3 regions of the Syntrophothermus sp. genome follow, and region 3 is predicted to be linked to each of the others. Evidence: riboswitches for the same ligand, from Rfam matches in the RefSeq annotation. Region 3 holds a riboswitch; each other region holds the start of a gene.

Region 1 (5,763 bases), on a different contig from region 3:
ATCTAAAGTGATGTTTATAACGACTGCCAATTCTCCCTACAGCATCCCGCGTCCTCTGTTGGACCGGATGGAGGTCATTTACATCTCCGGGTACACTGAAGAGGAGAAAACCAGGATCGCGCTGGACTATTTGGTACCGAAACAGATCAAAGAACACGGTCTGAAAAAGAAGAATATCGGTTTCTCTGAAGGCGCTATCCGCAAGATAATCAGGCAGTACACGCGGGAGGCCGGGGTGCGTAACTTGGAACGGGAGATTGCTACCATCTGCCGTAAGGTGGCTCGGGAAGTGGTGGCTGATAAAAACAAGTCGGTTAGGGTAACCAGCAATTCGGTACCGACTTTCCTGGGAGCAGAAAAATACCGGTACGGTACGGCAGAAAAAGAAAATCAAGTCGGGGTTGCTACCGGCATGGCCTGGACCGAGACCGGTGGTGACACCCTGTCGGTGGAGGTCGCTTTGCTTCCCGGAACCGGTAAATTGACGATGACGGGACACCTAGGCGATATCATGAAAGAGTCGGCCCAGGCCAGCCTTTCCTATGTGAGAAGCAAAGCGGGGGAGCTGGGGATCACCGAGTCCGATTTTCACGAGAAATACGATGTGCATCTACACGTGCCAGAGGGGGCTATTCCTAAAGACGGCCCTTCGGCGGGCATTGCTTTGGCTACGGCTTTGGCTTCGGCTTTTTCCAAACAGCCGGTCCGGAGCGATGTAGCCATGACCGGAGAGATTACTTTAAGGGGAAGGGTTCTCCCTGTAGGCGGGATCAAGGAGAAAGTGCTGGCTGCTCACCGGGCGGGCATTACCACAGTCATTCTGCCTGCCGAAAATAAAAAGGACCTGGAAGAGGTTCCTGCCAATGTTAAGAAGAAGATGGAATTTGTGTTGGTAGACCATATGGACCAGGTACTGGAAAAGGCCCTGGTTAGAGGAATGCCTGAGGCTAAAGAAAGCCTGGGAGAAGTCATAGGACCTGTTGCCGAGCAAACCCTTCAATGAAGAACATGAGAGTGAAGAAAGCTGAATTCAAGGGCTCTTACGTAGATATAGAATCTTTGCCTGCATCGGGGCTGCCGGAAATAGCTTTGGCTGGAAGGTCTAATGTAGGCAAATCTTCTTTGATCAACTGCCTCGCCAACCGGCGGAACCTGGCTCTGACCAGCTCTACCCCTGGCAAGACCAGGACTATAAACTACTACCTTTTCGATGATGCCTGGTTTTTGGTGGACCTGCCGGGCTACGGGTATGCCAAAGTCTCGCAGGCAGAGCGCAAGCGGTGGAGCCTTTTGATAGAAAAGTACCTCAAGGAGAGGCGCCAGCTGAAGTGCGTTGTTCAGGTCGTAGACATACGGCATCATCCAACTGAAACGGACAAACTCATGAGCGAGTGGCTAGGTTATCACCAGATTCCCCGCATAGTAGTAGCTACCAAGGCCGACAAGATAGCCCGCGGAAAATGGAAAACGCAACTGGCGGCTATCCAGCGGGAACTCCGTTTATCAGATCCACCGCTATGTTTTTCCAGCCTCACCGGTGAGGGAAGGGATGAGCTGGTACGGGCTATTGGTGAAATGGTAGGAATTGAGAATTAAGAATTAAGAATTAAGAATTAAGAATTAAGAATTAAGAATTAAGAATGCACTCTTTAGTACGGTGTGGCACTAAACAACAAAAATGGTTGCCGGTTGTTGAGCAAATGTGGTATTAATATTAATGCAACATACAAACGACAACTGAATGATACGAGGTCTTGGGTGTCCTTGTCCCGGTGGGAAACCGAGACGAGGTTAAAAAGGGAACCAGGTGAGAATCCTGGACGGTCGCGCCACTGTGAGCGGGGAGCGACATTCCCGGTAAGCCACTGTTCGAACATGTATCCGGTTTTAAGCCAACCGGTTGCGTGCCGGATGGGAAGGTGGGAATGGAGCAAGGATCCGCGAGTCAGGAGACCTGCCCGAGACTACGCATCGTCATCCTTCCGCATGAGAGGGGGAGTGCGGTATGAGGGCATATGTGAGCTTATGAGTACGAACCTCACTTCTTTCAGTGGAAGTGGGGTTTTTTAATTGGTTTCTGGTTCGAATGAGTAGCCGTAGACGGAGACTCGGTGTTTGACGTCTAAAGAAAGATGCTGGTTTGGTTTAGTGAAGGTTTTGGCTGAGGGAGGGTTAAAATCTATGCATAAGAACCGCAGACGTTATCGTCTGATAACATTGATTTGCTTATTGGCAAGTTTGTTAACAACGGTTGTTCTGCCAGGAACCGCAGAAGCCCAGGTGAGTTTTGATGACCTTGCCGCCAGGGCGGTGCAGAATAATTATGTCTTGTTTCAAACTGGGACTCCAGTAGATGACGGTTGGACGAGTTTCGGCGCTTACGATGCATATGTGCTTGATAAGGCCGGAGTCGATTTGAGCAGCTGGGTTTATGAGAGCCAGAGTTTTAAGGATAAGGTTCTGGCGAAAACATACCAGATACTGTCCAATCCTAGCGGTACTTATTCATCTAAACTCCTGGCCCAGCATCTGCTGGCAGTCCAGGCTTTCGGGGATAATGAGAAAGCCAACCAACTGCTTCAGATACTGAACGACCGTCAGAAAAGCACGGGAAACGGGTCTTTTGACGACAACGCTTTCGGCGACATCGCGGCTTTTGAGCTTTTGGGAAGGGCAGGGGTAATAGACCAGGTTTACGATAAAAATGCGGCCATTGAGTATATTCTAAGCCAAAGGGATATGAATACCGGGGCTTGGACCAGTTCCTGGAACGATACTGTGGCAACCTGCCAGGCAATCCGAGCTTTGGATTATCTAAAGGACTATGCCTTAGGGGACCAGACAGATGCTGTGACACAGGCCATAGAGGCGGGCCTCGAATGGCTGAAAGCACTACAGAAAGAGAATGGCAGTTTTCAAGATGACGCTGGTTGGGACGACCCTGCAATAGACACCGCGGAAGTAATATATACCTTAACTCTTTTAAATATGGATCCCCGATCCTGGAAAAACAGCGAAGAAAACAGTCCGGTTACCTATCTTTTGACCGGAGCCCTTAACGGGGACGGAACTTTCGGGACCAGCAAGAACATAATGGATAACACCTGGGTTCTTGATGCCTACCTGATGCTGGATGCTACCGTAACACCTGCCTTGTTGGTAAACCCACCGCAAGCCACAGTCAGCGTGGGATCCACACAAGCTTTTACAGCCCAATTATTCCAAGTAGATGGAACCGAAACCGATGTAACATCGCAAGCAGTATGGGAAGTAAGTGATGACAGTGTCGCCAGTATAGATACTGGAGGCGTGCTTAGTGCCCTTGCTCCAGGTACCACCCTGGTGAGGGCGAGTTACGGGAGTCTGACCGGAACGGCAACGGTAACAGTAGCTGCCGCGAATTCTGGGTCAGGCACGACCCCTGGATCCGGTACAATATCCGTGAACATTGCGGTGGTCGGCAAGGATGGATACCTCTTATACGGACCGGGTTCGGTGGAGCTTTCTCCCGACGATAGATTCAGGCTGACAGCGATGGGGGCTTTGGACAAAACGGGTTTGAGCTGGGAGTTTTCGAGCCAGTGGCCCGGGCTGGTGGTTGCTATAGAAGGCGAACGAAACGAGGGGATGAACGGCTGGTGCTACAGTGTGAACGGAAGCATGCCGAGTGTTCTGCCCGGCGACTGCTCGGTGCGTCAAAATGACAAGATTATCTTCTGGTACAGCACCAACGCCATGTCCGGCGGTCCTAAATGGGAGGATCTCGTTAGCGGTAAATACCTGCAAGAAGTTCAGACGGCAGCGATAAGCCCCGAGATTGTGCAGGCGGTTAAGGAAACCGTCAGCCGATACCAAAGCGAGCTGGAGCAGGTGTTGACCGGGACCAAGATCCTCAACCGGGAGCAGGTCATGTCAAAATCCGAGGTCGAAGCTTTGAAAAAGGAGTTAGCGGAAAACCAGGTATCCGTAACCGTGAAGGTTGGAACGGAAGAAGCCGTGCTGGCAGATACCAAGCAGGAGGTGTCGTTGCTCATACCCGCCAAGGCCTTGAACGAGACGGTAGAAATATCGCTCAAGGAATTGAATTCGTCCCAAGTTGACGTGCAGGTCCCGGGTAAAATCGCATCATCGCTTTATGAGTTTGAGCCCAGCGGCACCAAATTCGCCTCCCCCGTCACCGTAACTATTAAGCTGCCGGTAGACGAGGACATGAAGCTGGAACTCCTGACCCCGGCTTGGTACGACGAGAAGAACAAACAATGGGTGCCTATTCCCGGCTTGATAGACGCCAAGAAAGGGTTGGCCGTATTCAAAACCGACCACTTTACCAAGTTTGCGGTAATCGAGTTGCCGCCGACGAACCAGGTGGTCGCGACGAAACAACCGGAAAAGACAATTTCTTTCCCCGACGTCGGTGAGAACTTTGCTTGGGCCAAGGAAGCTATAGAGTACCTGGCAGCCAAGGGTGTTGTCCGCGGAACCGGCAAGGGCTTCGAACCGGATCGTCCGGTAACCAGGGCAGAATTCGCTGCGATGGTGGCAAACGCCTTAGGCCTGACTCCGGACAAGGTCAGAGGCACTGGCTTCCGAGATGTAAAGTATGAAGACTGGTTTGCAGGTGTTATCGGGGCGGTAGCCAACCAGGGCATTGCCAGCGGTTACCCCGACGGTACTTTTGGTCCCGGCCGAACCATAACCCGCTTCGAGATGGCCTCGATCCTAGCCCGGATGCCCGCAGTGCCAGCACCCGGACAGCTAAGCCAAACAGTTCTAAGAGATAAAGAATCTACCCCTGCTTGGGCCCGGAAAAGTGTGGAGTACGTTGTAGAACGCGGCCTCATGAGAGGCTGTGAAGGATCAACCTTCCAGGGTCAAAGGAGCACGACCCGGGCAGAAGCGGCGGTGGTCGTCTACAGGTATTTGAAATCGCAGGCCGCAGAACCAGGGTCAAAATAGGGTGCAAGGCGCAGGGAGTTGAAGGGCCCCGTTTAAGCAGGGACTTTGGGGGAGGAATGATGTTTTGTTAAAACGCCGACTGGGTTTTTGTTTGGCAGTCCTGATGGTTGTCTTCCTGGCCGTGACGGTTGCCGGTTGTGGCAACCGGACGGCCAATGATGTTGCCGGCAATAAAACAAAGGAAGCAGCTGTTCAGAGCGCAGGCCCGGAAAAAGATGCGGATCGAATCCCTGTTTCTGCAGCGGCCAAAGACGGTGAGGCAAAAAACGATACCGTTCAGGAGAAAACGCTTGGAAAAACGGCGGACACTAAGGAGCCTACCGGGACAAAAGCAAGTCCCGGTACCGCTTCTGACCAGGATGCTTTCCTCGAAAAAGGTGAGGGAAAAACCGGACAAACCGCTGCTACGGTGCACCTCGTGGTAACGAAAGACTTCGGAAGCTCGAAACTTCTGGACAAAAAGGTTCGCATGGAACCCGGCTGGACCGTGTTCGATGTTCTCCAAGCTAACTCTCAGGTGAAAACGGGGTACAGCGGCGGCTTGATTACCGGGATCAACGGGGTAGAGTCGCAGAGTGGGGGGTTCTCAGGCCCACGGGAAGACTGGTTTTTCTTTGTCAACGGTATCTGCTCGGACGTAGGGGCAGGCGATTACGAGCTGAGGGCTGGCGATTCGGTGTGGTGGGACTACCATTCATGGGATACTTTTGGATTGGTTAACTCGGCAGTGATAGGCTGCTACCCGGAGCCGTTCCTCCATGGCTACCGCGGGAAAACAAGGCCAACTACCGTTTTGTGCGCTCCAGG
Region 2 (5,763 bases), on a different contig from region 3:
AGGTCGCGCTTGTCCCGCGAGCGCTTCAACTGCACCCGGCAGCAAGGGCAGGCGGTGATCAAGGTGTCGGCTCCCGCGTCAAGTGCTTCTTGTATTCTCATGGCTCCGATCTCTTCGGCTACATCGGGGTCGGCCACCAGGGTCAGAACACCCCCGCAGCAGTGCGCGTCCTCGCGGTGGAAACGCATCTCACGGAAATTACTGCCGGGCAGGGCGTTGATCAGGGTGCGCGGCCCTTCATAGCGGACTCCGGCCCTCCCCATGTGGCAGGGGTCGTGGTAGGTAACCTTGCGCCCGATGTCTCCGGGAATGACGAACTCGCCCGCGTCGATCCTGTCGGCTAACACGTCGGCGTAGTGCATGGCTTCAAACGGATATTCTATGCCGTGTTCCTCGGCCCAGTGGCGGTAGTAAACCTCCCATACCAGCCAGCAGGCCGGGCAGCAGGTTATAATCTTTTTCGCACCTGTTCTTTTGGCCAGCTCGATATTGTGACTGGCTACCTCGTCGAAGACTTCCCACCTGCCTGCCACCAGCATCGGTATGCCGCAGCACCATTCCTCTTTGCCCATGTACGCAAAATCGACGCCGGCCCGGTGCAAAATATAAGCGGTGGAGCGGGCTACATCCTGCTCCACAAAGGACGAGGTGCAGCCAGGGAAGAACACGTAATCGGCTTTCTCTTTTATAAAGGGCTTGAGTTCATCGGTTATCCAGGCATCGCGGTCCCGGGCATAGCTGCCCCAGATGTTGCCCTGCTGGCGCATGGTGTTGGCCATGATCTCGAATGGGGGGAAGGTGCGGAACTTCCATTTGTCGACCAATATTCCCCTCAGCTTGAGCCACGAAGACTCGTTGGGTAGGTCCAACTGGCAGGTCCGGTTGCACATTTCACAGGTGGTGCAGGCCAGGAAGTTATCCACCGCCCGCTGGTCAAACTCGACCTCGCCTTCCAGATACATTTTAAGGAAACTCCACTTGCCGCGCGGCGACTGCGATTCCCAGCCCCTGCCGTAGTACTGGTCGCAGTGGTCTATGCAGTACCCGCACTGGGAGCAGGCAAAGGCGTACCACACGATGTCTCCTGGAATACCTTTGCGCTCTTCGAACACTTCCCGGGTTTCGCTGGCTTGAGCCAGGTTGCCGAAAACCCTCACCAGCGGCTCCAGGCGGCTGGCCAGCTTGAGACCCGAGGACAGAAAACTTCCGTCCAGGACCTTACCCGGGTTCATTAAGCTCTCGGGGTCATGCTCTTCCTTGAACCGTCGCAGGCGGTCAACCGTTTCCGATCCCATGACTTCCCGGGCAAAGCCGGTGAAGTAGAGGCCGGTGGCGTACGGCCTGCCTCCGTGCTTCAAGGCCGTATTCAAGGCAGTCAAGGAAAGGCCGTAAGCCAGGTTAAAGCTGAAGCGGCGTTCATCGTGGGGGATAAAGCCTAAAAGCACTACTTCCCGCCGGTTGACGGCAAAGCCTTCCAGAATAAACGGGTGTTTGATTTCGTTGGTAGTTTCTTGTATCACCTGGGCCATCTTTTCCACCGGCACGATGACTTCGCTGGGAATGAGCGAAGGGGCAATGCGCTTGGCCCGCATGGGTTCGAAACGAGTCGCCCACTCGTGTTCGGCTATTTCCTCAGATAGGAGCTCGCCACCACAGCCAAAAGCCAGGCTCAATACTTCGGGCTTAATCAGGTCACACCTCTCTTCAGTGCAGGCCATAAGGATGATGTACTTTTCGGGAAGGGTTACCCGGTGCGGGTCCTGCACCGGACGCCCGTGGTGCAGGTGGAGGGGTAAGCGGTTCCTCATGCGGGCTGCGTCGGGGTTGATGAAGGTAACCGACCACAAGGGGACCCGGCGCGCGTAAAGTCCGTTCAAGAAACGCCCCAGATCCTCAGCCTCGTTGAAGGCCACGGCGCTCAGGGAAAGAGGTCGCAGGGGCTTGACGTTGATGGTGACCTGGCTGATGAACCCGGTGATGCCGTTAGCGCCGCTTACCAGATCCAGGTCTGGCCCGGAAAATTCTTTGACCGTACCATCAGGCAGAACCACGCGGGCTTTGACCACGTTTTCCCTAAAATACCCGAATTCGTAGCTGCCGATACCGGCTCCTCCTTGAGCCAGCCAGCCTCCGACCGTGGAAGAGGGGAAGCTGGTGGGATACAGGGCCAGGGTAAGACCGGCTTGGTTGAGGTGGTATTCCAGGTCTTTCCACACCACTCCGGGTTCTACGGTGGCGGTTCTGTTATCCGCGTCGACACGGAGGATCCGGTGCATGCGGTTGAATTCCACTACCAGGCCGCCGTTAACCGGCAGAACTCCTCCATAGCCGGAGGTTGCTTTGCCGCGCGGGGTCAGTTTGAAGCTGTGTTCCCGAGCCAGAAGCACCAGTTCCACCAACTCCTGTTCCGATACTGGCTGCACCACTGCATCGGGAATAGGGTTTCCCACCAGGGGCTTCACCATGGAGGGCATGACCCCCATATCATGGGCGTAGAGCCTTCTTTCCAGTTCGTCAAAAGAGACCCTGTTGCCAAGCCGGGAGCGGAGTTGATCCTTTACCTGGGCTGACAGACCTGACATCACAAATCCCTCCTTTTAAGACCAATATAGTCCATAAACGTACAAACGGCAATAGGGGGTTTTGGAATACCTTGAGAATTGTGGTAAGGAAAGAAAGGGACTGGGGAGCCGGGAGGAAAAGAAGACTTTGTTCTTGACACGAGGAACGGGTACCAGTACAATTTGAAATCAAAGAGCATAGTAGCAATCTCAGCCAGGTGCCCCGTCGGGGATAATAGGGAATCGGGTGAAAAGCCCGAGCGGTCCCGCCACTGTGACCGGGGAGCGAGCCTGCGATTGGCCACTGTTTCTCAACCCGAGAGACGTCTCGGGGAAGGGCGATGGGAAGGCGCAGGCAGCGGTGATCCGGGAGCCAGGAGACCTGCCTGGTATGAGCTCTTCGTCTTCTCGCGGTGAGGAAGACGACGTGCTCGAGGACGATGGTAAAGTTCTCGGCTTAAGCCGGGGACTTTTTTATTTTGGCTGATTTGTTTAAGGGGGAGGGGGTAGATGATTTTGTTAGTGGGGGTATTTTGATAGCTTGGGCCGGGCCGGGTTTGTGTCGTGGCATGTCACATTGGCAGAGGTACTGGACACACGGCTGAAGTGGTACTCATGTTGAGGACAGTTGGAAGGTCGCTATTGGCGAGAACCAAGGAGGGGGAATTACTGTGGTTTTAACTCTGGACAAGGTTATTCAAGGCATCGAACCGTTGAAGGATGAATGGCGGCAAAAGGCGCGGAGTCATATCGACAACTTGACCATGCCCCGCGGGAGCCTGGGGGAAGTTCTAGTGATTGCCGAACGCCTGGCGGCCATTAAAGAGACCCTAAAACCGAGCGTTAGCCGTAAAGCCATTGTTACCATGGCCGGAGACCATGGGGTGGTGGAAGAAGGGGTCAGCGCCTATCCTCAAGAAGTGACACCGCAAATGGTCGCCAACTTTGTAGCCGGAGGAGCGGCTATAAATGTGCTGGCTTCGGTAGCAGGTGCCAGGGTTATAGTAGTCGATATGGGGGTGGCCCAGGATCTCGGCAAACTCGTGCAGCAGGGGAAGATCCTTTCGTACAAGGTAGACTACGGGACTAAAAATATGTGCAAAGGACCGGCCATGACCAGAGAGCAGGCTGTTCAATCCCTAGAGGCCGGAATCCGCATCGCGTGCCATCTGGTCGAAGAAGGAGTGGAGCTTCTCGGCACCGGGGATATGGGTATAGGAAATACGACTCCGAGCAGCGCGATACTGGCTGCTCTTTCGGGGCTTTCCGTGGCTGAGATTACGGGTCGGGGCACCGGAGTGGATGATGTTGGATTGAGCAAGAAAATCCAGGCCATCAAGAAAGCGCTCGAGATAAATAAGCCGGATCCAAACGATGCGGTGGATGTGCTGGCTAAGGTAGGCGGGTTTGAAATCGGCGGTATTGCCGGGCTGATCCTGGGGGCGGCTTACTGCCGGGTGCCGGTCGTCGTAGACGGGCTTATATCTACGGCCGGCGCTCTTCTGGCCCACGCACTGGCGCCGGCTAGCGCGGACTACATGTTTGCCGGACACGTTTCGCGCGAGCCCGGGCACAGGCACATGCTGAGACGCCTCGGTCTGCGCCCGTTACTTGACCTCGACCTGCGTCTGGGAGAAGGCACGGGTGCCGCCCTGGCTATGCCTATCATCGAAGGGGCTGCCCAAGTGATAGGGAAAATGGCTACCTTCGAACAGGCCAGCGTTTCCCGGAGCGTGGAAGAGCGCCAGAGCGAGCAGGATTTAATAGGAGAGGGAACTAAGGCAGTCTCTATTCCATGAAGCCGACAAGAAAGCGTCTCAAAGGAATAAGCCTGCGTGCAGCATATTGTTTTTGCCTCCACCACAGGAAAACCGCGGTGACTACAATAATGTTTGCCCGCAATTTTCATGGACAAAGGTTACCACACGAGCTAATAAACCGACAGGAAATATACCCCCTGTCGGTTTATTCGTCCGTTATTCAAGCTCGTATTCGCTTAGCCCTGGGGCCAAATAAAGTTAATCTGGGCTAATCAGGTCTTATTTCAAAGCCAGGCGGATCCGTTTTTGTTCCCAGCGCCAGGCGGTTTCGATTATGTAGTCCAAGTTATCGTAACGAGGAGTGAAGCCTAGTTCGGCCTGGAGTTTGGTGGCACCCGCTACCAGGGCCGGGGGATCCCCTTCGCGACGGCCAGAGTACTTGACGGGAAAATCGACGCCGGTGACTTTCTTGGCCGCTTCCACCACCTGGAGAACCGAATAACCCCGGCTGTATCCGCAGTTGTAAACCCGGCTTTTGCCTCCGGCGAGCAAGTGTTCCAGCGCCAGGAGATGAGCCTGGGCCAGGTCGTCTACGTGGATGTAGTCCCTTATACAGGTCCCGTCAGGGGTGGGGTAGTCAGTGCCGAATATTTCCAGGCAGGGGCGCAGTCCCGCAGCAGTCCTTACGCACATCGTTATGATGTGGGTCGCGTCTTCTTTCCCTTCACCGATGCGGGCCTGGGGATCAGCACCGGCGACGTTGAAGTAGCGCAGGGCGACATAATCCAGGTCTTGCGCATAGGCCATGTCGGCCAGGACCTTTTCGACCACGGCCTTGGTTTGCCCGTATGGATTTATGGGATCGAGCCGGTTTTCTTCGGTTATGGGGATTTTGTCAGGTATCCCGTAGACGGCGGCCGAGGAAGAGAAGATGAACTTCCTCAGGCCGTTTCTTTTCATCGCTTCCAGCAGGCTCAGGCTGCCGGTTACGTTGTTGAGGTAGTATTTCAGAGGCTGGCGTACCGATTCCGGGACCACGATGTGGGCTGCGAAGTGCATCACGGCATCAATGCTGTGCTGTTTAAAGACCTTGTCTAAAGCCTCCTGATCTCGAACATCGCCCCTGATTAGCTTTCCGTACAACACTGCCCACTCGTGGCCGGTAGAAAGGTTGTCATATACTACCACATCATACCCGGCTTGGCCCAAAGCTTTGACCACGTGGCTGCCTATGTAGCCGGCTCCGCCGGTGACGAGTATCATCCCCACTTGCTACCACTCCTTACCAGAATAGTTCTGCTCAGTGCTTACACACTACGACGTAGAAACCCGTTATCTTGCCGGTTATTAATCTTTCTTGATGGGTTCGGCTTCTGCCACCGGTGGCCGCATCGGAGTAACGGTTGCCGGCGTTTCAAAGTAAAGGCTGCGGCTGGGGAAGG
Region 3 (5,763 bases):
GCGGCCGCCCCAGCTCCTCGAGGAGAATTACTTCTAATCCCTTGACCCGCCCGCTTTTCTCCCAGACCGGGCGGACCCCCATGAGGTAGAGGGCCTCGGCAACATCATCACCCCCTGTCCGCATGGTGTTGGTGGCCCAGATCACCATCCCGATGCTTTCCGGATACTTTCCCTCATCCCGCCGGTACCGCTCCAAAAGGGCATTGGCAAGCGCCTGTCCCGTGTGCCAGGCGGCCCGGGTGGGGATTGCCTGGGGGTCAATTGAGTAGAAGTTGCGTCCGGTCGGGAGGATATCTGCCATCCCCCGCGTCGGCGCCCCGGCGGGCCCGGGCGGGATATAAGCTCCCTCTAAAGCCGAAAGACAATTGACAAGCTCCTGCTCCGTGGCCCTTAGAGCCGGGACCAGAGTTTCGGCAACATATGCCAGCACCCGGCCGATCCCCTCGTCTTCTTTTCCCAGCACCTGTCTCGTGACATCCACCGCTTATTCCCGGGCTTAGTTTTCCCTAGCGAAAGCCTCGAGGAGGGCGCGGGCCTTCCCGTCGATTTCCTCCAAGATCTCGCCGTAGGTGCAGCTATGCTTACTTGAAAAATATCCAGGGTTTTCCAAAAGAGCGGCATAGTCGTGGCCCAAGAACCCGGCCACCTGCTCGCGCAGGGAAGGAACTGCTCCGTTAGGCAACCTGGTGAGGGCAAGCAGCATCTCCACGAGCCGGTCGCCTTCGGGGGGTTGGCCCAGGATATGGAGCCCGTCGCGGATCAGGGTGTCCTTGACTTCGCAGAGGTAGGTATGGAGGCGCTCCAGGAAGCTCTCCCAGTCTTTCTCGGCCCCTTCCTTGGAGATGCCGAGGTCGTGGTCGAGATGGGCAGCCTCCACCCGCTCCCAGATCAGGCCGCGCAAGGCCGGGAGCTTGGAGGGGTCGAGGGTCTTGGCGGTGTGGTAATCCTTAACCAGCGCCTCCACTTCAGCCAGTTCGTCGTAAGTATCTGCCTTGGTCATCACAGGGATGAGGTGGTCGATGATGCAGGCGTGGGAGCGCCGCTTGGCCTGGGTTCCCTCGCCGGGGTTGTTGATGATGTAGGGGTAAACGTGAGGCAGATCCGGGAAAACAAGGTCCGGGAAGCAGGCCTGGGAAAGCCCGACCCCTTTGCCGGGAAGCCATTCCAGGGAGCCGTGCTTCCCGATGTGGAAGACGAGATCGGCCTTGAATTCGTCCCGCAGCCACCGGTAATAAGCAAGATAGTGATGAGGTGGCGCCAGGTCCGGGCTGTGGTAGATGCGAGAGGGGTCTTCGAAAAAGCCGCGCACGGGCTGGATGCCGATGAAGATGTTCCCCAGGAAGATGCCCGGCACGAGCAGGTGCTTTCCGTAAGCAAAAACCTCCCCAGGAGGGTCGCCCCAATCTCTTGCTAGCTTCTCCCGGGCACGGGACGGAAAAGCAGCAAACCATTTTTCGTAAGTTTCCTGCTCTACCCGCGCTGCCGCCCGGCGGTCCAACTCCCTGGGGTCGAGCCAACCCCGCTCGTTGGTGAGGCCGGACAAGATCTTCTCCATCAGCGCCGCCCCGTCGGGGGGGAGGTCCTCCACCCGGTAACCTGCCTCCTTCAAGACCACCAGCAGGCGGTGGACGCTGGCCGGGGTGTCCAGGCCGAAAGCGCAGCCGATGCAGTCGTTGCGGGGCGGGTAGTTGTGCAGGATAATGGCAACCCTTTTCTCATGGTTGGGTTTGTGACGGAGTCTCGCCCAGCGGATCGCCAAAGAAGCCACTTTTCTCGCGCGGTCGGCAACTGGTGCGTATTTGATCAACGTTGCCCCTGTGAACGGGTCCTGCTCTTCCTCCTCCCGGGTGGCGATAGGGACGGTGATCAGGGCGCCGTCAAACTCGGGGAGGGCGACGCTCATCACCACATCAAGAGGGGCGAGCCCCTGCAGGCTCTCCTCCCACTCCGCGTAAGGAGTCAGCGAGATGATGGCCTTGATCAAGGGCACGCCTAGCTTCCGGTAAAAGTTCTCCCCCGCCGCCCGACCGAAGGTAGGAGTAGCCATTGTTTGGGAAAACATCAGGGTGTTTATCACCGCGTCAACCACTGGCCGGCCATCCTTACAGAAATAATTCGCGATCACCCATTCAATTCCCCGGCTCCCGATCTCGTCATTCCTCGTGGCATAAAGAAAAACCGGTAAGGCTATACCTCCCTGGTCTTCAATTCCCCGGATCAGTTCGTCGACGAAACCGGTGTTTCCCGCCACCCAGTAGCTCTGGTAGAAGAGGATCCCGATTACAGGAGGCCTTTTCTTCTCCTTGATCTTTTCTTCTACGTATGCCGCAAGAGCGCTCTCCTCCCGGAAGTCGGGGTGGTAGAGGCCTTCCCAGGGCAGGGGTTTTGGCTCCTCTACCGGGAGGTCCTTGCCGAGGAAGCGGTTGGCCGCCCACAGGAGGAGGTTCCTGAGGTTTGCTTTACCGCCGTAGCTGAGATACAGGCGCATAAGGTGGTAATCATCCGGCGGAAGAAGGCTCAACTGCATCAGTTCGGAGACATTCTCCCCGGCTGATGGCATCACAGCCAAAGGGATGCCTTTCTCCCGGGCCAGTTTCGTCAAAGGTTCAAAACCCGGCAGGGAATCAGGCCCACCCATCAGGTGGAGAACAAGCAAGTGACATTGGGGAACGAGCCGGAGCAGTTCCCCGATACTTTCGGTGCTCTGCAGATCCCGCTTCGCCCGGGCAAAGACCTCGATTAAAGGGCCATGTTCAGAGGCCAGGGACTTAACGGCGCGGCTTAAGTTGACCAACTCTCCTTCGATGGCAGTATAAAACAAAATCTTTAGACCCAAGAGCGCTACCCCCCTTTGACAGGTCGAATGAAAATCAAAAACCCCGCCTGCCACGACGGGGTTCACTCAAAAGGCTAAAACCTCCTTACCTATCCGCGTAGGCAGGTACGGCCAGATGGAATGGGCAGGTCTCCTGGCTCTGGCTCATCATCACCGTACGCCTTCCCATCCAGCACTCAATTATCATTAACACAATTATCATTAACAACGCGAGCCGAATGTCAGCCATTTCCAAACTGAACCTGGCCCGGGAGTCAGTGCTCCTCATTGAGTGCAGGACAGTGGCTTCGTGTACGGCGACTCCCCATCACAGTGGCGGGACCGCTCAGGATTTTCACCTGATTCCCTTTTCAGCCCTGTGCAAACAAGGCAACCCATTCCGACCATATTCACTTTTTTGAAAACTGTTCGCTATTCCTCCACAAATTCCTGCTTTCCACCTTGTGAAACTATTGGAAATACTCCGCCACCAGCCGCAGGGCGCATTCATCGCCGCAGGCGCTGCACGGTTCCCCTTTTTCTTTCTCAAAGTAACAGCGAACCAGGGCCGGGTCCAGAGCCAGGCCGGCTATTGCCGCACGGTCCAGGGAAGCCCGGGCCCGGGCCATTTTTAAATCCCACTCCCAGGCTCCTTTGACGCCTTTGGCAATGTCGGCAGCGTGGGCGGCAATACGGGCGGCCATCACCCCCACGCGCACGTCCTCTTCCGTGGGCAGACCCAGGTGCTCCGCCGGGGTGACGTAGCAGATGAAATCCGCCCCGGAAGCCCCGGCCAGGGCTCCGCCGACGGCTGCGGTAATATGATCGTACCCCGGGGCCACATCAATGGCCAGGGTGCCCAGGATAAAATACGGGGCCTGGTGGCAGAGCTGCTTTTGCAGCAGCATGGTGGTTTCCACGTGGTGGATGGGCACGTGCCCCGGCCCCTCCACCATTACCTGCACCCCCTTTTCCCGGGCCCGGGCAACCAGTTCCCCGGCCACCAGCAGGCCCTGAATCTGGGCGCCGTCCAGGGAATCGGCAATACACCCGGGGCGGATGGCATCTCCCAGGCTTAAAGTGACGTCATATTTCCGCAGAATGTCCAGCACCCGGTCGTAGTTTTCGTAAAGAGGATTTTCTTTTTTGTTGTGCAGCATCCAGCCGGTGAGGAAGGCGCCGCCCCGGCTCACAATGTCCGTTACCCGTCCGGTTCTCTGCAGGCGCTCCACCACCTCAAAATTCAGGGCGCAGTGAATGGCCATAAAATCAATGCCCGCGGCGGCCTGCTTTTCTATGGCCTCAAACATGTCCTCCGGGGTCATGGCCACAATGCCGCCCCTCTTCTCAATGGCCTCAATGCCCGCCTGGTAGATGGGCACGCTCCCCACGGGAACTGTGGCCCTTTCCAGGCTGATGCACCGCATGCCGTCGATATCCCCACCGGTGCTCAGGTCCATAATGGCATCGGCCCCGGCAGAAATGGCCACCTCGATCTTGCGGGCCTCCATTTCCGGATCGTCCCGGTCGCTGGAGGTGCCGATGAGGGCATTCACCTTGGTCCGCAGACCCTGCCCGATGGCGCAGGGCCGGATTCCTTTCCGTAACCTGTTCTTCAGGATGACGATGGCACCCGCGGCCACCCCGGCCCGGATAAATTCCGGGTCCACCCCCTCCTGCCGGGCCACCTCTTCCATCTCCGGCGTAACGCGGCCTTCTCTGGCCGCCAGCAACTGCGTCATATCTAACACACCCCCTGCTCTTTGCCCAGATATTCCCCTACCACCTGCATGGCGCAATACTTGCCGCACATGGCACATGCCCGGTGAGAACCGCGGCTGCGCTCCCGGCGAAGAGTTCCGGCCCGGCGGGAATCGAGGGCCAGTTCGATTTGCCTCTCCCAGTCCAGGGCCTTGCGCGCCCGGGACATCTCCAGGTCCCACCGGGCGGCCCGGGGCTCCCGGGCCACGTCGGCGGCGTGGGCGGCAATGCGGGCGGCAACGACGCCCTCCCTTACCTGCTCTACATCGGGCAGCCCCAGGTGCTCCGCGGCAGTAACATAACAGAGAAATTCCGCCCCGGCCCAGGCCGAAAGCGCCCCACCGATGGCCGCCGTAATGTGGTCGTACCCGGGGGCGATGTCGGTAACCACCGGGCCGAAGACAAAATAGGGCGCTCCGTGGCAGAGCTGCTTTTCCAGCTGCACGGTGGCCTTCAGATGCCCCAGGGGCACGTGACCGGGCCCTTTCACCATCACCTGCACCCCTTTTTCCCGGGCCCGAGCCACCAGTTCCCCCAGAACCACCAGTTCCTGCACCTGGGCGGCATCCAGGGAGTCGGCCAGGCAGCCGGGACGCCAGCCGTCGGCCAGGCTTAAGGTAACGTCATAGCGGCGACAGATTTCCAGCAGCCGGTTGAAATGCTCGTAAAGGGGATTCTCCTGCTGGTTGTAAATCATCCAGCCCATTAAGTGGCTGCCCCCGTGGCTGACCAGGTAATCAACGCGGCGGTGCTTTTTGGCCGCCCGCAGGGTCTGCCAGGTGGTGGCGCAGTGGAGGGCCAGAAGATCCACCCCATCGGCGGCCTGCCGCTCGATGACATCGAACATCTCGTCCACCTTCATTTTTACCGCCGCTCCATACTTCTCCCGGGCCTCCGCCAGGGCCTGGTAGACGGGCAGGGTACCCACGGGCGTAGTGGTTGCCGCCAGCACGGCCCGCCGGGCACCGTCAATGTCCCCACATACGCTCAAATCCATAATGGCATCGGTGCCGGCTTCCACAGCCGCCCTTACTTTGGCGACCTCACCCTCAATGGTATCCCTTTCCGCTGCCAGGCCCACACTGGCGCTTACCTTCACCGAAAGCCCCGTGCCGATACCCACGGGATCGATGTTCTTTCTAGCGCGGTTGCGGGGTATGACGATGGTCCCGGCCGCCAATCCCCGG

What was found. A riboswitch is a leader RNA that binds a small molecule or an ion and turns the genes downstream of it on or off. The one in region 3 is predicted to bind cobalamin.
Region 1: another riboswitch for cobalamin. It lies ahead of HPY90_RS00700 (S-layer homology domain-containing protein); the one in region 3 lies ahead of cobN (cobaltochelatase subunit CobN).
Region 2: another riboswitch for cobalamin. It lies ahead of cobT (nicotinate-nucleotide--dimethylbenzimidazole phosphoribosyltransferase); the one in region 3 lies ahead of cobN (cobaltochelatase subunit CobN).

Annotation. Positions count from the first base shown of each region.
Region 1 is NZ_JABUEX010000001.1:135,333-141,095, forward strand. Features, by position in the region: gene lon (endopeptidase La) at 1-1,003, shown strand, start outside; gene yihA (ribosome biogenesis GTP-binding protein YihA/YsxC) at 1,000-1,596, shown strand; cobalamin riboswitch at 1,740-1,976, shown strand; gene HPY90_RS00700 (S-layer homology domain-containing protein) at 2,182-4,956, shown strand; gene HPY90_RS00705 (DUF4430 domain-containing protein) at 5,021-5,763, shown strand, end outside.
Region 2 is NZ_JABUEX010000001.1:46,881-52,643, forward strand. Features, by position in the region: gene HPY90_RS00300 (FAD-binding and (Fe-S)-binding domain-containing protein) at 1-2,582, opposite strand, end outside; cobalamin riboswitch at 2,761-2,965, shown strand; gene cobT (nicotinate-nucleotide--dimethylbenzimidazole phosphoribosyltransferase) at 3,233-4,360, shown strand; gene galE (UDP-glucose 4-epimerase GalE) at 4,601-5,584, opposite strand; gene HPY90_RS00315 (mechanosensitive ion channel family protein) at 5,669-5,763, opposite strand, start outside.
Region 3 is NZ_JABUEX010000082.1:490-6,252, forward strand. Features, by position in the region: partial or broken gene cobN (cobaltochelatase subunit CobN) at 1-2,638, opposite strand, end outside; cobalamin riboswitch at 2,943-3,229, opposite strand; gene bzaB (B12 lower ligand biosynthesis ThiC-like protein BzaB) at 3,286-4,557, opposite strand; gene thiC (phosphomethylpyrimidine synthase ThiC) at 4,560-5,763, opposite strand, start outside.